2 regions of the Paenibacillus sp. FSL W8-0426 genome follow, and region 2 is predicted to be linked to the other one. Evidence: a T-box and tRNA genes for the amino acid it is inferred to sense, from the RefSeq annotation. Region 2 holds a T-box; the other holds one or more tRNA genes.
What was found. A T-box is a leader RNA that pairs with one kind of tRNA and senses whether it is charged. The one in region 2 lies ahead of trpS (tryptophan--tRNA ligase), so its partner is inferred to be a tRNA-Trp.
Positions count from the first base shown of each region.

Region 1: it encodes a tRNA-Trp, which carries the amino acid that the T-box ahead of trpS (tryptophan--tRNA ligase) is inferred to sense. The anticodon was not compared.

Region 1 covers NZ_CP150203.1:400,954-410,797, reverse strand. Annotated here, with positions in the region: gene MKY59_RS01970 (TetR/AcrR family transcriptional regulator) at 50-628, opposite strand; gene MKY59_RS01965 (MFS transporter) at 882-2,093, shown strand; gene MKY59_RS01960 (Glu/Leu/Phe/Val dehydrogenase) at 2,169-3,275, opposite strand; gene cdaS (sporulation-specific diadenylate cyclase CdaS) at 3,479-4,108, opposite strand; tRNA gene MKY59_RS01950 (tRNA-Gly) at 4,761-4,831, opposite strand; tRNA gene MKY59_RS01945 (tRNA-Pro) at 4,845-4,918, opposite strand; tRNA gene MKY59_RS01940 (tRNA-Leu) at 4,925-5,003, opposite strand; tRNA gene MKY59_RS01935 (tRNA-Arg) at 5,017-5,093, opposite strand; tRNA gene MKY59_RS01930 (tRNA-Gly) at 5,099-5,173, opposite strand; tRNA gene MKY59_RS01925 (tRNA-Leu) at 5,181-5,268, opposite strand; tRNA gene MKY59_RS01920 (tRNA-Lys) at 5,279-5,354, opposite strand; tRNA gene MKY59_RS01915 (tRNA-Trp) at 5,372-5,445, opposite strand; tRNA gene MKY59_RS01910 (tRNA-Tyr) at 5,455-5,540, opposite strand; tRNA gene MKY59_RS01905 (tRNA-Phe) at 5,552-5,624, opposite strand; tRNA gene MKY59_RS01900 (tRNA-Asp) at 5,812-5,889, opposite strand; tRNA gene MKY59_RS01895 (tRNA-Thr) at 5,900-5,975, opposite strand; tRNA gene MKY59_RS01890 (tRNA-Val) at 5,981-6,056, opposite strand; tRNA gene MKY59_RS01885 (tRNA-Glu) at 6,077-6,148, opposite strand; tRNA gene MKY59_RS01880 (tRNA-Ala) at 6,158-6,233, opposite strand; tRNA gene MKY59_RS01875 (tRNA-Ile) at 6,268-6,344, opposite strand; rRNA gene rrf (5S ribosomal RNA) at 6,384-6,500, opposite strand; rRNA gene MKY59_RS01865 (23S ribosomal RNA) at 6,576-9,501, opposite strand; rRNA gene MKY59_RS01860 (16S ribosomal RNA) at 9,727-9,844, opposite strand, start outside.
Region 2 covers NZ_CP150203.1:5,777,708-5,787,551, forward strand. Annotated here, with positions in the region: gene MKY59_RS26065 (toprim domain-containing protein) at 1-261, shown strand, start outside; gene MKY59_RS26070 (SCO family protein) at 570-1,181, opposite strand; gene MKY59_RS26075 (metal-dependent hydrolase) at 1,461-2,447, shown strand; gene MKY59_RS26080 (alpha/beta-type small acid-soluble spore protein) at 2,565-2,783, opposite strand; gene MKY59_RS26085 (hypothetical protein) at 2,903-3,097, shown strand; gene trpS (tryptophan--tRNA ligase) at 3,253-4,242, opposite strand; T-box leader at 4,317-4,564, opposite strand; gene MKY59_RS26095 (aldose 1-epimerase) at 4,816-5,790, shown strand; gene MKY59_RS26100 (alpha/beta-type small acid-soluble spore protein) at 5,969-6,205, shown strand; gene MKY59_RS26105 (O-methyltransferase) at 6,281-6,694, opposite strand; gene MKY59_RS26110 (M3 family oligoendopeptidase) at 6,952-8,742, opposite strand; gene MKY59_RS26115 (YycC family protein) at 8,863-9,039, shown strand; gene MKY59_RS26120 (hypothetical protein) at 9,036-9,272, shown strand; gene MKY59_RS26125 (DUF2225 domain-containing protein) at 9,284-9,844, opposite strand, start outside.

The DNA.
Region 1 (9,844 bases), 1.5 Mb from region 2:
TAGGGGCGATTCCATGGAATCGTCCCTTAATCTTTTGCCCGAACAATCGCTATGTAACGCGAATCCCCTCAAATAACGAGTCCAGAAGCTCCAGGATGTCGCTCTCCAAGATGCCTTCCCCCGTAACGAGCATTCGATAGAAAACCGGTCCATAGATCATATCGATATACAATCCGATGTTGGCATCGGCTCTCAATTCTCCGCGTTTCACGCCTTTCTCGATGATCCCCCAAGCTTCCTGCCTTCTAGGGCGGATATACCTGCTTCTGTATTCTTCGGCCAGCGCAGGATCGAGTTGTCCTTCTCCAATAATTTCAGTAATCATTTTCCCCTCACGGCTCGTCAGAAAAACGACGAGATTGGCGGCATGAATGCGCAAATCTTCGAATACGGTTCCCGTATCGGGAACGGGAAGCCGTGCCGTGGCCGCATTCATGTATCCGTCCATAATTACTGCGCCTTTGTTCGGCCACCATTTATAGATCGTTGCCTTGCTCACTTGCGCCCGTTCAGCAATTTTCTCCACCGTAACCGCCGCGAATCCGAGTTCAAGCAGCAGCTCGTACGATGCGGTCAGAATAGCGTTCTGGGTTTCCATGTTGCGAGGGCGCCCTCTTTTGGCAGTCATCGATAGTCCTCCCCAAACCTAATAAACTAATCATCCATATAATGTACGTTCATTATACTAAAAGAAATCGGACACAACCAATTTTCGCCCCGCTTCAAATTTGAATGCAGAAAAAATGAATTTGCCTATTTACAATACTAAACGTATAGTTTATTATATAACCATAATTAATGAACTAAACGTTTAGTAATTCATGTTTAACTTGCAACGAACGATACGAATAACAATTTGAATATTACGGAGGATGATCGTCATGGAAATGACCAAAAATTCGAAGCCGGCTGCGCCCGTATCATCATGGATGATATTGCTTTTGGCCTCGGCATGCGGGCTCATCGTGGCCAATCTCTATTATGCTCAAACCGTCATTGGCCCAATCAGCGCTGCCACGGGGCTATCGTCTGCCGCAGCCGGACTGATCGTCACCATTACCCAAATCGGGTACGTCCTTGGATTGCTTTTTATCGTGCCGCTTAGCGACATTACCGAAAATCGCCGTCTGATCACTATACTTCTCCTTGTTCTGATCGTCGCACTTATGGTGGCTTCGTTCGCACCTAATGCATCGCTGTTCCTGTCAGCTTCGCTGATTATCGGAATCGGCTCCGTGATCGCCCAGATTCTTGTGCCGTACGCCACGTACCTGACTTCCGAAGAGCAGCGGGGGCGCGTCGTGGGCAACGTGATGAGCGGCCTGCTGCTCGGCATTATGCTCGCTCGCCCTGTCGCAAGCTTCATCACCAGCCTGTTCGGATGGCATGCGGTCTTCATTTTCTCGGCCGTCGTAATAGCTCTGCTGACCCTGCTCCTCTCTCGGGCCCTGCCTACCCGGAGACCCGAGCCTGTCATGAATTACGGCCAACTTATCGGATCGCTCGCCAAGTTGTTCAGAACACTGCCGATGCTCCGTCGCCGCGCTTTCTACCAGGCCAGCCTGTTCGGTGCCTTCAGCCTGTTCTGGACCACCGTTCCGCTGCGTTTGGCTAATGACTTCAATATGTCTCAGCAAGGCATAGCCTGGTTCGCTTTGGCTGGTGTGGGCGGTGCAATAGCTGCTCCGATTGCAGGCCGTCTGGCAGACCGGGGCATGACCAAAGTATTGACGGGAGTCGCCATGGTCGTCGCTGCCCTATCCTTCGGTCTCGCTTATCTGTTCCAAGGCCACTCCGTCCTGTCGCTCTCTCTGCTCGTCGTCGTCGCCATCACGCTGGACATGGCCGTTTCGGGCAACCTGGTTCTGGGACAGCGCGTGATCTATTCTCTGGCAGGCAATGCCCGCGGACGCGTGAATGGGATCTTCATGTCGATCTTTTTTATCGGCGGGGCGATCGGCTCAACACTCGGCAGCTGGTCTTATGCAGCCGGAGGATGGAGCCTTACCACGCTTATCGGATTGATTATGCCGCTGCTTGCTCTCGGTTACTATCTGACGGAGAGAAAAGCTCAGGCCGCAGTCAATCCTTAAACTTCTAGTTTCGACGCATATAAAAAATCAGGAGAATCCTGCAAGGGACTCTCCTGATTTTTTGCTTATGCTGATTTATCGGCGCAATCTGCGGGAGCTCAGGGCGTGATGCCCATTTTGCAGAAACGTACTGCGCGCGTTTTTCATCCATTCAATGCGACGCTCAGCCAGACGGTCCGCCGCCATGTAGGTTGCTATACCTTCCGTCCGCGAAATTTCAAAAACCTTCTCCAGATTTTCGTAAATTTCCCCAATCTTGCTCCATGCCCTCTCCCGGTTATACCCGCTGAGTTCATCGGCTATGTTGATGACGCCTCCTGCGTTAATCACGTAGTCAGGCGCATATACGATGCCCATCTCGTGAAGTCGGTCGCCGTGCCGAGTCTCCAAGAGCTGGTTGTTCGCACAGCCAGCGACGACCTTTGCCTTCAGCGTCCTAAGTGTGTCGTCATTGATGGTGCCGCCAAGGGCGCAAGGTGCATAAATATCGCAGTCGACGCCAGTAATATCCGAGGGATCCACGGCAATCGCGCCAAAACGGTTCACCGCTTCCTGCACAGCGTCTTTATGGATATCCGTCACGATCAGGCGGGCTCCCTCCTCATGCAAATACTCGCATAAACGCATGGCCACGTTTCCGATGCCTTGCACGGCTACCGTTTTGCCTTCCAGTAAATCGGTGCCGAGTGCCTCCTTGGCTGCTGCCTTCATTCCCCGATATACACCCCAGGCCGTCGCCGGAGAAGGATTACCGGATGAACCGTAACTCGGGGAGATGCCCGTAACGTAGTCCGTCTCCTGATAAATCAGGTTCATGTCTTCCTCGGTCGTACCGACGTCTTCCGCAGTCACATAACGGCCGTTCAACCCTTGAACGTATCTGCCGAAAGCGCGAAACATCGCTTCATTTTTGTCCCGTCGCGGGTCCCCGATAATAACTGCCTTTCCTCCGCCCAGGTTCAGGCCGGATACGGCATGTTTGTACGTCATTCCGCGGGCAAGCCGCAGTGCATCTTCAATGGCTGCATCTTCGGAGGCATATGTCCACATTCGCGTCCCGCCCAGTGCAGGTCCAAGCGTTGTGTCATGGATAGCGATGATCGCCTTCAATCCGGATGATTTATCCTGACACAAGACGAGCTCCTCGTAATCATGGCGTTCCATTGCTTCAAACCAATTCATGGCTAACCGTCTCCTCAAACCGTTTTTGCGATCGAATCAATCGTTCTGTCTTTTTGACTGCTCTCTGTTGCGCACGCGATTCATTATTTCCATTACAATGACACCAACCATGTAAAGATCATATTCATACTAGCTTTCTAATGTCAGAATGGATTACTTATTTCTGGGGGCAATATATTTCCTTTCCGTGCAGGCCCTAACCTTTACTGAATCGTCTCTATCACGTTGATTGGATGGAGCTCCCCGTCGACTGCAAAAGAAGCCTGTCCCGTCTCTTCGGAGACGACCAGCACGATCGCGTCCGTCAGCTCACTCAGTCCCAACGCGGCCCGGTGACGGGTTCCCAACTTTCCTCCAATGGCGTCGGCCTGCGAGACGGGAAGCACGTTGCCAGCCGACACGATCTGGTTGCCGCGAATCAACACGGCACCGTCGTGTAACGGAGCACCCGGAATAAAAAGCGACTCAAGCAAAGCATGCGTGACTTTCGCATCCACGGCAACGCCGGAATGGATAATCTTCTCAAGCGATATTTCGCGTTCGATCACAATCAACGCACCATATCTGCGATCCGACAAATGCTGCACACTCACCGTCAGTTCGGCAAATTTCTCCGTGAAGGGTGACAAATAGCAGTCCAGATAAAAGGAAGCAGCCAGCACCTCGACCCTCTTGATCTCGTTCCGAATCTCCGCAAACTGTGCCAGCAAACAGACGCTATCCTGATCGAAACGCGTCAATGTCTCATTCATGCGGTTCGCCACGCGCCGAAGATCCTCCTTCAATTTTTGCCGCATGGATGAACTGTCGCAATCTGCCTGCCGATGGATCATGGAATGTTCCTCCTTCGTGATGTCTTCATCCTTTCCAACGTTCACGGTACCTAATGTTCATTAACGTGCCCATAAGCCCATTCAATCTATGCAATGCTGCATAATCTGTTTGCCATCGTAGTAAAGGCTCTTTCATCAGCCGTGGAACATCATTTATAAGCAACAAAAAAAGCCCTTGCAGCGCAAAAGCTTTTTTGTGTTTTAAATATAAGTTGGGTGATGGTCGAAGTCTATGGTTGTCAAACGTACACAAGATCGAGAAAAGGACCCGCTCGTCTAAATGCGAAGCAGATCCTTCTTGCATTAATTTAAAAACAGACCATTAAGAGACGACGAATTGGACTACTATTGGGGTTCCAGGATCGAGCGCTTCGCCTCCAGGAATCGTGGCATTCTTAAATACTTCTACATTTCTTTTTGCGTTTATAATATGTTGTTCCACTCTTTAGGAGGATCGGGCGAAAATCAGAACTGTGGATGGGCCGGTACAGATACCGAAATCTAGGATGTGGAATTGAATATTCCTCCCTGGTCGGCATCGCTCCGAGGATTGAGGATACGGCATACCGCGGGCACGCTGCTTCGAGATCAGTATGTCGAAATTTAAGCAAAGAAAAAACCCTTGTCGCACAAGGGTCTCAAAAAAAGTTTAAGCGGGTGATGGGAATCGAACCCACGCTACCAGCTTGGAAGGCTGGAGTTCTACCATTGAACTACACCCGCATCCTATAAAAAATCGGGATGACACGATTTGAACATGCGACCCCCTGGTCCCAAACCAGGTGCTCTACCAAGCTGAGCTACATCCCGAAAACATACCGGTGAGAGGACTCGAACCTCCACGGTTTCCCACTCGATTTTGAGTCGAGCGCGTCTGCCATTCCGCCACACCGGCTTATTTAATTAAATGGCGCGCCCTGAGAGATTCGAACTCCCGACCTTTTGATTCGTAGTCAAACGCTCTATCCAGCTGAGCTAAGGGCGCATATTTGGAGCGGACGACGGGAATCGAACCCGCGACCCTCGCCTTGGCAAGGCGATGCTCTACCGCTGAGCCACGTCCGCATATGATTGGTGCGGTCGAGAGGACTCGAACCTCCACGGGGGGTTAGCCCACACGGACCTGAACCGTGCGCGTCTGCCAATTCCGCCACGACCGCATAATATAACTGGTGAGCCATGAAGGACTCGAACCTTCGACACCCTGATTAAAAGTCAGGTGCTCTACCAACTGAGCTAATGGCTCTTACTAAAAAAATTCTCTGGCAGGGGCAGCAGGAATTGAACCCACACTAACGGTTTTGGAGACCGCTGTTCTACCTTTAAACTATGCCCCTATAAAATAATGGTGGAGGCTGATGGATTCGAACCACCGAACCCGTACGGGAGCAGATTTACAGTCTGATGCGTTTGGCCACTTCGCTAAGCCTCCACAATATAAGGTGGCTCGGGACGGAATCGAACCGCCGACACGAGGATTTTCAGTCCTCTGCTCTACCGACTGAGCTACCGAGCCATATTCGTTTATAAAGATAAAAGCGGAATTGACAAACCCAATACCGAATTGCCATCCCTGATGAATATTCAAAGTGACGGAACCGACGAGATACTCTCACTTCGTTCGAGACTGCGCAGCTTATGCTTTCGAAGTGAATGCTTCGACGAACCCATTTACGGATTCTCATCCCTGATGAATATTCAAGTGGCGGAACCGACGGGATTCGAACCCGCGATCTCCTGCGTGACAGGCAGGCATGTTAGGCCAACTACACCACGGTTCCAGGCACTAAATGGTGCCGGCGAGAGGACTTGAACCCCCAACCTACTGATTACAAGTCAGTTGCTCTACCAGTTGAGCTACACCGGCGTATATGGTGGAGGCTGAGGGGATCGAACCCCCGACCCTCTGCTTGTAAGGCAGATGCTCTCCCAGCTGAGCTAAGCCTCCACATTCTTAGAAAGTTGCTATGACCCGTAGGGGATTCGAACCCCTGTTACCTCCGTGAAAGGGAGGTGTCTTAACCCCTTGACCAACGGGCCTTGATATAATGGTGGAGCCAAGCGGGATCGAACCGCTGACCTCCTGCTTGCAAGGCAGGCGCTCTCCCAGCTGAGCTATGGCCCCATAATATGTAGGATTTATTGATTTGTAAGTTAAATGGTGGGCCCTGGTGGACTCGAACCACCGACCTCACCCTTATCAGAGGTGCGCTCTAACCAACTGAGCTAAGGGCCCAAGCAAATAAGGCGAAAAAAAAGCCCCTTAAGGGGTTTCGCTTGGCGACTTCCTACTCTCCCAGGACCCTGCGGTCCAAGTACCATCGGCGCTAGAGGGCTTAACGGTCGTGTTCGGGATGGGAACGTGTGGAACCCCTCCGCCATCGCCACCAAACGATTTTTCAGTTCAGAGATTGCTCTCTGAAAACTGGATTCGAAACGAAACTTGCGATCTTAGAACCTGCATTTCTTGGATAAGCCCTCGACCGATTAGTACTGGTCAGCTCCATGCATTGCTGCACTTCCACCCCCAGCCTATCTACCTCGTCGTCTTCAAGGGGTCTTACATACTGGGAAATCTCATCTTGAGGGGGGCTTCACGCTTAGATGCTTTCAGCGCTTATCCCGTCCGTACATAGCTACCCAGCGGTGCTCCTGGCGGAACAACTGGTACACCAGCGGTACGTCCATCCCGGTCCTCTCGTACTAAGGACAGCTCCTCTCAAATTTCCTACGCCCACGACAGATAGGGACCGAACTGTCTCACGACGTTCTGAACCCAGCTCGCGTACCGCTTTAATGGGCGAACAGCCCAACCCTTGGGACCTACTTCAGCCCCAGGATGCGATGAGCCGACATCGAGGTGCCAAACCTCCCCGTCGATGTGGACTCTTGGGGGAGATAAGCCTGTTATCCCCAGGGTAGCTTTTATCCGTTGAGCGATGGCCCTTCCATGCGGTACCACCGGATCACTAAGCCCGACTTTCGTCCCTGCTCGACTTGTAGGTCTCGCAGTCAAGCTCCCTTATGCCTTTGCACTCTTCGAATGATTTCCAACCATTCTGAGGGAACCTTTGGGCGCCTCCGTTACTCTTTAGGAGGCGACCGCCCCAGTCAAACTGCCCACCTGACACTGTCCCCGTACCCGATTAGGGCACCAGGTTAGAACCTAGATACGATCAGGGTGGTATCCCAACGGTGCCTCCACACAAGCTGGCGCTCATGCTTCTCAGGCTCCCACCTATCCTGTACAGATCGTACCCAAATTCAATATCAAGCTGCAGTAAAGCTCCATGGGGTCTTTCCGTCTTGTCGCGGGTAACCTGCATCTTCACAGGTATTAAAATTTCACCGGATCTCTCGTTGAGACAGCGCCCAAGTCGTTACGCCATTCGTGCGGGTCAGAATTTACCTGACAAGGAATTTCGCTACCTTAGGACCGTTATAGTTACGGCCGCCGTTTACTGGGGCTTCGGTTCACAGCTTCGGGATTACTCCCTAACCGCTCCCCTTAACCTTCCAGCACCGGGCAGGCGTCAGCCCGTATACTTCGCCTTACGGCTTCGCACAGACCTGTGTTTTTGCTAAACAGTCGCTTGGGCCTTTTCACTGCGGCCCCCTCGTGCTATTCACACTACCGGGGCACCCCTTCTCCCGAAGTTACGGGGTCATTTTGCCGAGTTCCTTAACGAGAGTTCTTCCGCGCGCCTTAGAATTCTCTTCTCGCCTACCTGTGTCGGTTTGCGGTACGGGCACCTTCATCTGGCTAGAGGCTTTTCTTGGCAGTGTGAGATCATGACCTTCGCTACTGTAATTTTCACTCCCCATCACAGCTCAGCCTTGCGGTTAGCGGATTTGCCTACTAACCAGCCTCACTGCTTGGACAGGCATCCATCAGCCTGCGTCACTACCCTACTGCGTCCCCCCATCGCTCGTAACGATTTACGGTGGTACAGGAATTTCGACCTGTTGTCCTTCGACTACGCCTTTCGGCCTCGCCTTAGGTCCCGACTTACCCTGAGCGGACGAGCCTTCCTCAGGAACCCTTAGGCTTTCGGCGGATCAGATTCTCACTGATCTTTTCGTTACTCATACCGGCATTCTCACTTGTATGCTCTCCAGCGCTCCTTACGGTACACCTTCAACGTACATACAACGCTCCCCTACCCCTGATCATAAGATCAAGCCATAGCTTCGGTGGTGTGTTTAGCCCCGTTACATTTTCGGCGCAGAGTCACTCGACCAGTGAGCTATTACGCACTCTTTCAATGATGGCTGCTTCTAAGCCAACATCCTGGTTGTCTGTGCAACTCCACATCCTTTCCCACTTAACACACACTTGGGGACCTTAGCTGATGGTCTGGGCTGTTTCCCTTTTGACAATGGATCTTAGCACTCACTGTCTGACTCCCGGAAGTAAGTCTATGGCATTCGGAGTTTGACTGAGCTTGGTAACCCTTGCGGGCCCCGCACCCAATCAGTGCTCTACCTCCACGACTCTGTTTTCCGAGGCTAGCCCTAAAGCTATTTCGGGGAGAACCAGCTATCTCCGAGTTCGATTGGAATTTCTCCGCTACCCCCACCTCATCCCCGCACTTTTCAACGTGCGTGGGTTCGGGCCTCCAGTGCGTGTTACCGCACCTTCACCCTGGACAGGGGTAGATCACCCGGTTTCGGGTCTACGTCCACGTACTATGTCGCCCTATTCAGACTCGCTTTCGCTGCGGCTCCGGCTTCTCACCTTAACCTTGCACGGGAACGTAACTCGCCGGTTCATTCTACAAAAGGCACGCCATCACCCATAGATCGGGCTCTGACTTCTTGTAAGCACACGGTTTCAGGTTCTATTTCACTCCCCTTCCGGGGTGCTTTTCACCTTTCCCTCACGGTACTGCTTCACTATCGGTCGCTAGGAAGTATTTAGCCTTGGCAGATGGTCCTGCCGGATTCATACGGGGTTTCACGTGCCCCGCACTACTCGGGATCCGTCTCGGAGGGAGCAGACTTTCAATTACAGGGCTTTTACCTTCTATGGCGGGCCTTTCCAGACCTCTTCGTTTAACCGGCTCCTTTGTAACTCCATGTGAGACGTCCCACAACCCCAGAGAGCAAGCTCCCTGGTTTGGGCTGTTCCGCGTTCGCTCGCCGCTACTGACGGAATCACTATTGTTTTCTCTTCCTCAGGGTACTTAGATGTTTCAGTTCCCCTGGTATGCCTCTCCTGCCCTATGTATTCAGACAAGAGTAACTGGGTATTACGCCAGCTGGGTTTCCCCATTCGGACATCCCCGGATCAAAGCTTGCTTACAGCTCCCCGAGGCAGTATCGTTGTTCGCCACGTCCTTCATCGGCTCCTAGCGCCTAGGCATCCTCCGTGTGCTCTTAGTAGCTTAACCAATTGCTCGGATGAGCAATGCAGTTTTCGCTAATATATAAACTTGTTTTGACACAAGTTCAGCTAAAAGGAATGTTCTAATTCGCATTTTTCGTTTCGATATCCAGTTTTCAAGGAACAATCATGAGAGTTTGAACTCTCAAAACTGAGCAACGAGTGAGTCACTAGCCGACCTGGCTAGATTTTAAATTTGAATGTCTTCATCGCAGAAGACGATTCTCCATAGAAAGGAGGTGATCCAGCCGCACCTTCCGATACGGCTACCTTGTTACGACTTCACCCCAATCATCTACCCCACCTTCGGCGGCTGGCTCCTTGCGGTTACCCCACCGACTTCGGGTGTT
Region 2 (9,844 bases):
TTCGGAACATTGAATACCGTCAAACTTGAGGCACTTCGCAAACAGGTCGGATATGACGAAGTGTACCTGTTTGTGGATAACGACAGCTCCGGCAAAAAAATCCGGGGTGTGCTGCGGGACGCTTTTCCCGACGCCGTCCAAATCTATACCCGGCGCGGCTATGCGGGCGTCGAAGGCACTCCGGACGAATACATCATCGCCCAACTCGAAAAGGCAGGTTTGGAGGAATATATCCAATATCCCGAACTGCCTTCGCTTTAATGGTTCTATATTTACCTCACAATCAATCACACAAGGCCACTGCGAGTGCAGTACCATCTTCCGATCGCTGTTATCCCCAGATTTTTTTCATTCCCTTTTTCTAAGGGGAAAATCCGGTGATAAGCCTATGCTTCCGATGCAGCTTTCCTTCAGAAAGCTTTTAGAACGCTTCGCTTCTCCAGATTGGTTCTGCCTCTCCGTTTATGTGTGTATGTTTTTTTCGGTTTATATAGCCCCTAAAATAAAAGGGCTGCAAACAGGTTATCCCTGATTGCAGCCTTTTATTGTGCAGTGTTTTCTATCCCTTATTACTCTTTAATCAAAGCGCGGATGTCCGCGGCAATCGCTTCCGGTTGGACGTCCTCCGTATTGAAGGCGTTGTACACTTTGCGCAGGTTGTTGTTTTTGTCAACCAAACCGATCATGTTCATGTGGGCAAAGTCGTCCTTGCTCTCGCCTTCGATCAGGATCTGAAACGAATCCCTGGCAAGCTGCTTCGTTTGATCCATATCGCCGCGCAGGAAATACCAACCCGCATAGTCCGCATGGAAGCGGTCGGCAAACGTTTTGATCTTTTCCCTCGTATCCACTTTCGGGTCAAACGAGATCGATACGAATGAAGCATCGTTGCCGAACGTATCATCTTCTTTCAGCAGGTCCTGCACCTGCGAAAGGGTAAATGTCGTAATCGGGCAAACATCCGGACAGCTCGTGAAGTAGAAATAAAATAACCGAACCTTGCCTGCCGTATCATCCAGCGAGATCGTTCGCCCGTCCACATTTTCCATGGAGAAGGATTGAACTTCACGAATCTCGGGCAGTTTCTCTTTGCCGGCGAATACGGTATTCCATGTCAGATATACAGCCATGATCAATGCCAGTCCCAGCAGCATCCAGGTCCACTTATACTTTTTCAGCATCACATTCGTCCCTTCTGTTCATTTGCCCAACTTTCGGGTCGTTTCCATTGTCTATGTATACAAATCACCTGTTTATGAATAAGCTCTCATTATTGTAACTGTTTTTCCAGCAATTGCCCATGCCTTTTGCGCATTTCTTCATGGAACCTGTACAGTCCCCCTATTTTCTGATGTTTTGCTTCGTGTCGCGGGGATATTATACACTGGATATGGGCATCACCTTAAGATAGATACACGTCATTGCGTACAGAAAAAAGAAGGATTTCAAAGGAGTCGTTTATGGACACTTCCACACATTTTGTCATGGGCGTCGGTTTGGCCGGTCTGGCTTATGTCGATCCGGTCGTAGCTTCGAACCCCACGCTTGCCGCAGCTGTCATGATCGGCACGATTGTCGGCTCGCAGGCACCTGACATCGACACTGCGCTGCGCCTCAAAAGCAATTCCCTGTACATCCGGAACCATCGGGGACTTTCCCATTCCCCTCCGTTCCTGCTGTTATGGGTAGCGCTTATTACAGGCGCGATCGCGCTCTTTTTTCCGAATGTTCCCATTAGCCATGTCGCGGGCTGGACCGCCATCGCTGTCTGCGTACACGTGTTTACCGATCTGTTCAATACGTATGGAACCCAGGCGGGCAGGCCGTTCACGGAACACTGGATTGCCTTGAACGTCATTCACATCTTCGATCCGTTCATGTTCGCTTCCCATGTCGTGGCCATTCTCTTATGGGCTTTCGACCTTGTCGCACCTGCTCCGATGTTCATCACGCTGTACGTCGTGATCGCATTGTATTACGTCTGGCGCGTGGCCGCTCATGCCAAAGCCGTCGCGAAGGTGAAACAATTGGATCAGGCCAAGGGCAAAACGAAGGCCCATTACATGGTCATCCCTACGATTTCGTGGAATCAATGGCATATCGTGAAACGGTATGCTGACGGCTCCTATGATATCGGCAAGATGGAGCACGCTCAACTGATATGGAATCTCCATGCAACGTCATCGACCCATGCCGCCGTGGAAGCGTCACGGAAATCACCCGAGGTGGCTGCGTTTCTGTATTTCACGTCCTATGCCGTCGCTGAAGTCGAAGAGCTGTCCGCAGGGTATAGAGTCCGGTGGGCGGACGTAAGATATCGGCATCGCAAGCAGTATCCTTTCGTTGCCGTCGTCGTTATGGATCGAAATTTCGAAACGATTGATACGTACGTCGGCTGGTTAAGCGAAGAGAAGATGAACAAAAAACTTTTATCTGCCCGGTCTTGACGAAAGTTGCGGGGAAGGGCAAAATCAAACATAGGAGCCGGTGCAAAAGCAAAGCCCGGAGCGTTTCCCGCTCCGGGCTTTTTTTGGAGATATTGGTACTGCGAAAATTATGATGGATTATTTGCCAGACCCAGCCAGAGACTGCTCAGCCAGTTGGACCAGACGTTTAGTGATATATCCACCCAGAGAACCTGTTTCGCGGGACGTGTAGTTACCGTAGTAACCATCCTGTGGGATTGTTACGCCCAGTTCTTGCGCAGCCTCCATTTTCAATTGTTGCAGAGCTGCTGTTGCTTGAGGTACCACCAAGTTGTTAGAACGAGATCCTTGAGCCATATTTAAAATCTCCTTTCAATCTGTGTCTGTGATGTATTGCAAGCTTGCAAGATTATTATGGCTCTCCCGTATCAGGTTATACGGAATTTTCAACAAAATCATGATGGAGGTTTTTCCCAATGAGCAAAGGCTTGTCTTTATGGTTTGCGTTTTCGTCCATTGTTTTGTTAACGGTTACAGCAATTACGATGTCTTATTCCGGTTGGCTTGCTGCACTTCTGTTTGTGGCATCTATCGGCAATATCGGCTGGGGCTTTGTCATTCGCGCCAAAAAAGAGCGCCAATCCTTGGGATCGCCGAATTCCGCATCCTGAGTATTCCCAAGCCTGCTGAATTTTTCAGGCTGCAAGAGAAGCCGCCATTCGGCATTTTTTATGACAAAAGGAGCGAATCGCCCAGGCAACCATTGCCGGCGAATCCCGCTCCTTTTTGTCATGTTCGCAGAACCCTTCCGCAAGATGGCTCAAGCCTACTTGCGTTTAGGGACAAACCCCATGCGTTCCTTAACTTCGCGAATGGTTTTGTCGGCCACTTCTTCGGCACGGCTTGCCGAAACCGCCAAGATTTCGGTCAGTTCGCCCGATTCGCGAATTTCGCGATACCGCTGTTGCAGCGGCTCAATGACCGAAACGACGGCTTCTGCCAATTCCTTTTTGAAAGGACCGTACATTTGCCCCTCGAAGCGCTCAGCCACTTCGTTCAGCGTAATTCCCGCGCATTCCGCATAAATGGTCATCAAATTGCTGACTTCAGGTTTGTTCGCAGGATCATACACGACCTCGCGTCCCGAATCCGTCGTGGCACGGCTGATCTTTTTGCGGATTTCGGCCGGTGTGTCCAGCAACGAGATGTAACTGCCCGGATTCGGGTTACTTTTGCTCATCTTGCTGGATGCGTCATCCAAAGACATGATGCGTGCGCCAACCTTCGGAATATACGGCTCCGGAATCGTGAAGTAGTCCCCGTAACGATGATTGAACCGTCCGGCGAGATCGCGCGTAAGCTCCAGGTGCTGCTTCTGGTCGTCCCCGACCGGAACGAGATCGGCATTGTAGAGCAGGATGTCCGCAGCCATCAACGACGGATACACGAACAAACCGGCTCCGACCGATTCTTTGCCTGACGACTTGTCCTTAAATTGCGTCATGCGTTCCAGCTCGCCCATCGCGGTGAGTGTGGTCAGCAGCCATCCAAGCTCGGCATGCTGCGGAACGTGGGATTGCAGGAAGACGTTGGACTTGGTCGGATCGATTCCTGCTGCAATAAACAGAGCAGCAACCGCCTCGGATTGCTCGCGAAGCGCTGCCGGCTCCTGCGGAACCGTGATGGCGTGTAAATCCACCACCATAAAATGGCACTGATAATCATGTTGCAGCTTGACGAAATTTTTGATCGCGCCAATGTAATTGCCCAGCGTAAGCTTGCCGCTGGGCTGAATTCCTGACAAAACGGTTTTCATATGACAAATTTCCTCCCTTAGATCGTGTCGAATTACAATCGTTATATTTTTGTACGCAAAAAGATCCCACATCCGCAAGGGACGTGAGACCGTGGTGCCACCCTAATTCACATTTCTTCCTTCAAAGAAATGCCTTCCATTTCCGTAACGTGGAATAGACGTCAGATCCTACTGCAGACCTGTCCTGCCTTCTCGGCTGCCGGCCTGGTTCAAACCCGCGCTCCAGAGTCCATTCGGCAATAAGTCCCTCATCGGTTCGCATCCTCCACCGACTTTCTGAAGAGAGCTCTCATAGCTTACTTGTCCCTGTCATCGCTTTATCGTGTTTCAAATTCATTCAAACAACTTCTGTCTAATTCATATTAATGCGCAAGCAGCGGATTGTCAAAACCGGAAGAGCTTTTTTTACCCCCGGCCCTAAAATCTGTTATGATGGAATTGTTCATTGAAGGTAAGGCACATCATGATCCGACGGTTCCGGGAGACTGTTGTGCACAATTGACACGCCTGCAGGCGGCATGCTATCTTTGAGCCGCGCAGACAGATTTCAAGTGGGAAAAGGAGCATCCAAATATGAAACAAGTGACCAAAGGCCAATGGAATGGTTACGACACGTATATTCTACATAGCCGTGAACTGGAGATTACCCTGCTGCCTCGTCTGGGGAATAATATCATTTCGATTCGGGACATGGTACAGAATCGCGATGTTGTTCGCAGTCCAGAGGAAGACGAGCTTGCCTTTTATCTGCAGAAGCCTTATCACTTCGGCGTACCTTTGCTGGTTCCGCCAGGGCGTATCCATCGTGGCTCCTTCGAATACGAAGGCGTCCCCTACCAATTTGTTCAAAATACGGCCCATGACAATCATATCCATGGACTCCACCGCACTCAAGCCTGGTGTGTCAGTGACATAGAAGAAGACGAAGACGGCTGCGCGATCACCACCGAATTTCTGACTTCCAGCGATGAGGACTGGATGGCGCAATACCCCATTCCGCTTAAGCTTGAAATGACATTCAGGCTGCAAAACGCTGTCCTGAGCCAGAAGCTGAAAGTGACCAATCTAGGTTCGTCTCCCGCCCCGTTCGGGATGGGTTATCATACATGGTTCTTGCTGGACGGCAAACCTGCGGAATGGACGCTGCAAATCCCCGTTTCCGGAGAATATGCCCTCAATGAGGAACAACTGCCTACAGGCGCGATAGAACCGCCAGGAGAGTGGGCAGCCCTTAATGAAGGGATGAACATGGAAGGACGCAACTGGGATAACATTCTCAAGGCGACACCGGGCCAGCCGGCGATTGCCCATTTAATTCGCCAAGATGGTTATCAAATTAAATATTCAACAGATGAAGCCTATTTCAAGCATTGGGTACTATTCACAAAGGGTGAATCCGATCAGTTTTTGTGCATCGAGCCATATACCTGGCTGTCGGACGCCCCGAACTTATCTCTGCCCGCTGAAGAGACGGGGCTAATTCGTCTAGAACCCGGATACCCTGTCGAGCTGCTCACGCACATTGAAGTCGTTCCGCCCGCAGAATAGCTGCTTCTTTCTGCTGCATTGCCGGGTTTCACATGAAACTGCTTGGCCGATCCTTAACGGATCGGCTTTTTCTTCGTTTAGGAGCATTTCATTCCAAATGTTACCTCGCCCTCTATCGGGTATATTTCTCGCACCTGCAACCATACTAACATCACCAAGACATAAGGAGGTGATACACATGTACGGAGGTCAAAACCAAGGTAGCGGAAACCGTTCTTCCAACAACCTCGTTGTTCCCCAAGCTACAGCAGCACTGCAGCAATTGAAAATGGAAGCTGCACAGGAGTTGGGTGTGACAATCCCTCAGGATGGTTACTACGGTAACTACACGTCCCGCGAGACAGGTTCCCTGGGTGGATATATCACTAAACGTCTGGTTCAAATCGCTGAGCAGCAATTAGCGGGTCGTTCCTAACACTCGGAATAATTGCTTGGATTACCTACAGCAACATGCGGCCTTCTTCGGAAGTGCCGCTTTTTATGCTCATCGTCATGAAGTCGATCCCAAGCCGGAATCCTTGTATGTATTGGTTCTAGGGTAGCGGATCATAAGATTGGCCATATTGTAGTTGGACTCCATCGTAGCGTCTACCATGATCATGCCTTGCCTAACCGTAAAATCAAAAGAAATTTCTCCGTGCGTCCAATTCCGCTTGAACTTCAGCGTCTCCAGGGCCATGGCCCGGAATGAAGCACGCTGGGTCTCGTTCAAACCTTCGTGATCGGATTCCATTTGCCCATTGCGTCCAGCTATCGGATTATGTCGAATACCAAACTTCCCAATGACATTATTTCGTATTTGCACAAACAAAATTCCTGACCCCACCCCGCCTAACTCCTGATCCACTTCTTTGAACACCAAATCCAATTGTCTTGCTAACGAAATCTGGTCAATTTTTACCACATCTATTCCTCCTTTATGCAATAAGACCTGAAAGTTCAGGACTTACGGCTCATTATATGACATCATATTGGTCTATTCAACAATAATAAACAAATTTGGGTATTGCTTACTATATGTTGCGCAAATAATTGCCATTCTCCGACTTTTATACGAGTTTTTTCTTTCTATTACGACATCGGTATTCGACAAAAAAACCTGCAACCCTGTGTGAAACACAGCATTGCAGGTTAAGATTACTGGATGCTTGCAGGCGCTGCCTACTCCGTCATGGCAAGGAACTGTTCGATATCATCCGTAACGAGCCGGGCAGCATTCTGCCAGAAATCAGGCTTCGTCAAATCGGTGCCGAGATGCTTCTGCGCCAGTTCCTCAACGGTCATTCGTCCGGTATCCCGCAGCAAGTCATCATACTTGTCTGCAAATGCGGTACCCTCTTGTTGCGCTCTGGCGTAAATGCCCGCGCTGAACATATAACCAAACGTATAGGGAAAGTTATAGAACGGAACGCCTGTCAAATAAAAATGCAGTTTGGATGCCCAAAAATGCGGATGGTTCGACGCGAGCACGCCGCAGAACGCTTCATCCTGCGCCTCAACCATGAGTTTGCACAATTCATCGGCGCTGACCAGCCCTTGTTTTCGTTTTTCATAGAAACGGGTCTCAAACAGAAAACGTGCATGAATGTTCATAAAGAACGCGACGCTGCGCTGAATTTTGTCTTCCAGCAAAGCCAGCTTCTCCTGCTCGTCCGTCGCGGCCTGAACAAGCGCATCGGCCACGATCAGCTCCGCAAAGGTGGAAGCCGTCTCGGCTACGTTCATCGCATAGCGCTGGTTCAAGGCAGGCAGCTCCTCCATGATGTGCTGGTGGTACCCGTGGCCCAATTCATGTGCAAGCGTGGATACATTGGAAGGCGTGCCGGAGAACGTCATGAAGATTCGGGTGGCTTTGCTCAAAGGAAGCGAAGTACAGAACCCTCCAGGACGTTTGCCGGGGCGATCCTCGGCTTCAATCCACCGTTTCTCAAAAGCCATCTCCGCAAATGCGGACAATTTGGGACTGAACTTGGCAAACTGTTCGACAATATTCAACGCGGCTTCGTCATAAGTCACTTTTCCGCCCGCTGTGCCCACAGGAGCATCCACGTCACTCCAGCTGAGTTTGTCTACGCCCAGCAACTTGGCTTTTCGTTCGAGATAACGCACGAGCGCCGGTTTAGCATCGTTAATAACGCCCCACATCGTATCCAAGGTCTGGCGGCTCATGCGGTTGATCGCGAGCGGTTCCTTCAAAATATCCTCCCAGCCGCGATTCTCATACAGCTTCAGCCGGAAACCAGCCAGATGATTCAGCGTATCCGCGCAGAAATCTTCCACATCGGTCCAGGCCTGTTCCCATTTGGCGAATACGGATTCGCGAACGTTCCGGTCGCTATCGCTCAGCTTGTTGGAAGCTTGGCCTGCAGACAGCATCACCGTTTCACCATTTTGTTCAAATGGAATGTTCACTTTGCTTACAATGGTGTTGTAGAACTTGCCCCAGCCATGGTAACCATCGACACCCAGATCCAGAGCAAGCCCCTCCATCTCAGGCGACAATTTCTCCCGGGCCAGACGGCGGCTTTCGTTCAAAACAAAGCTTAGCGGCTGCCATTCGTCTCTGGCGATCCATGCTTCCCATACCTCATCTGGGGTCTGGCTAAGCAGGTTGTCAAAACGCGCTTTGCTGCTATTCAGCATGGCTGCAATAGAACTGACGGTTCCCTGGAGCTGGGCGGCCTTTTTGTCAGCCTGGTTTTGCGCGGACAGACAGCTCACGAATGCGGAGCCTTCGGAAATGCGAACGTAACAGCTTTGCAGCAGCTCCAGTACTGGATCGAATACATGTGTAGCCTTGGCAGAGGTAGGTACTGGCGTTTCCTGCAAAAGCTGCTGCAGTTTACGCACGTCCTGTTCCAGATCCTTCAAATAAGCAGCAAATGCTGCGGAGGAGGATCCCCCGCTAAAAACGGACTCCAAATCCCAAACGGGCTGTAATGGCATTTTCATATTGCGCGACACCTCTCCCTTATCACAATATTCGAAATCAATGAATTCAAACTGGTGTTATGCATGATCGTTCACTATACTATAGAGACAGTTCAAGCCACACTCAGGAGGTTATATTAGATGAAACCTTTGCAAATATCGGCAGACACTGCCGTCAAATTAGCGGAATCTCTCGGCGTACCGCTCGAGCACTTGATGCATATGCCGCAGCATATCCTGTTGCAAAAAATCGCGGAATTGGCAAAGACGGAAGCAAGCACTCCCAAACCATCTTCTTCGGAAGGCGATCAGCAATGATTCCTTTCGAAAACAGCTGGCCCTACGACATCGTTATGGGCGATATCTATATGCCGCAATGCCCGTTCTGCAACGCGCACAATGTGCTGCTTCCCTTGAAACCGAAGGAGCTTGTCCGCATCCGGGAAGGCAAAAAGAAGCTGCTCGTCCTGCCGTGCTGCAACGGCAGCATGACCATCGTCGACAATGATGCCGACTATCTTCTTGCCAGCTCTCCGCTTCGCAAAGCATAATCCAGATTTGCCTACAAGGGGCTGCGCTTCGCAGCCTCTTTGTCTGCTTCGAGCATTTCCTCGGGCAATTCCATCTGTCCGGAAATCATCTGTTCGCGAAGCAGCGCCCACTGTTCCCTTGACGCGCGAATCATGGCCGCATCCGTGATACGCTTATCATGGATCACTCGGCCGAACCATTTGACCGCTTCATGAAAGCGGCCTATTCTGCGGTTCAGCTCACCAATCAGGTAGAGCAACCTTGCTTCATTGCTGCCCGCGCCTTCCATTTCGAACACCTTGACGTAGGCATCCAGGCTGAATTCCAGAAAACGGCGCTCCTGTTCATGATCTTCCCGATACCGGTATAACCAGGCGATATGGTGGAGCAACCCGGCAATGACCCTGTCCTTCTCTTTGATGGCCTGAGCACATAATAACCCAAGCTTGTACGTTTCCAAGGCGTTAGCCAGCGTGCGCGGTCCGCTGTAATCGCGTTTTTCCCAACGGCTGCCGACCTGATCCATAAAGTTTTTCTTCTGCAGATCGCTCAGCTTTTCGGTGGAATTTTCCGTCGAGGCGAATCCGCACTC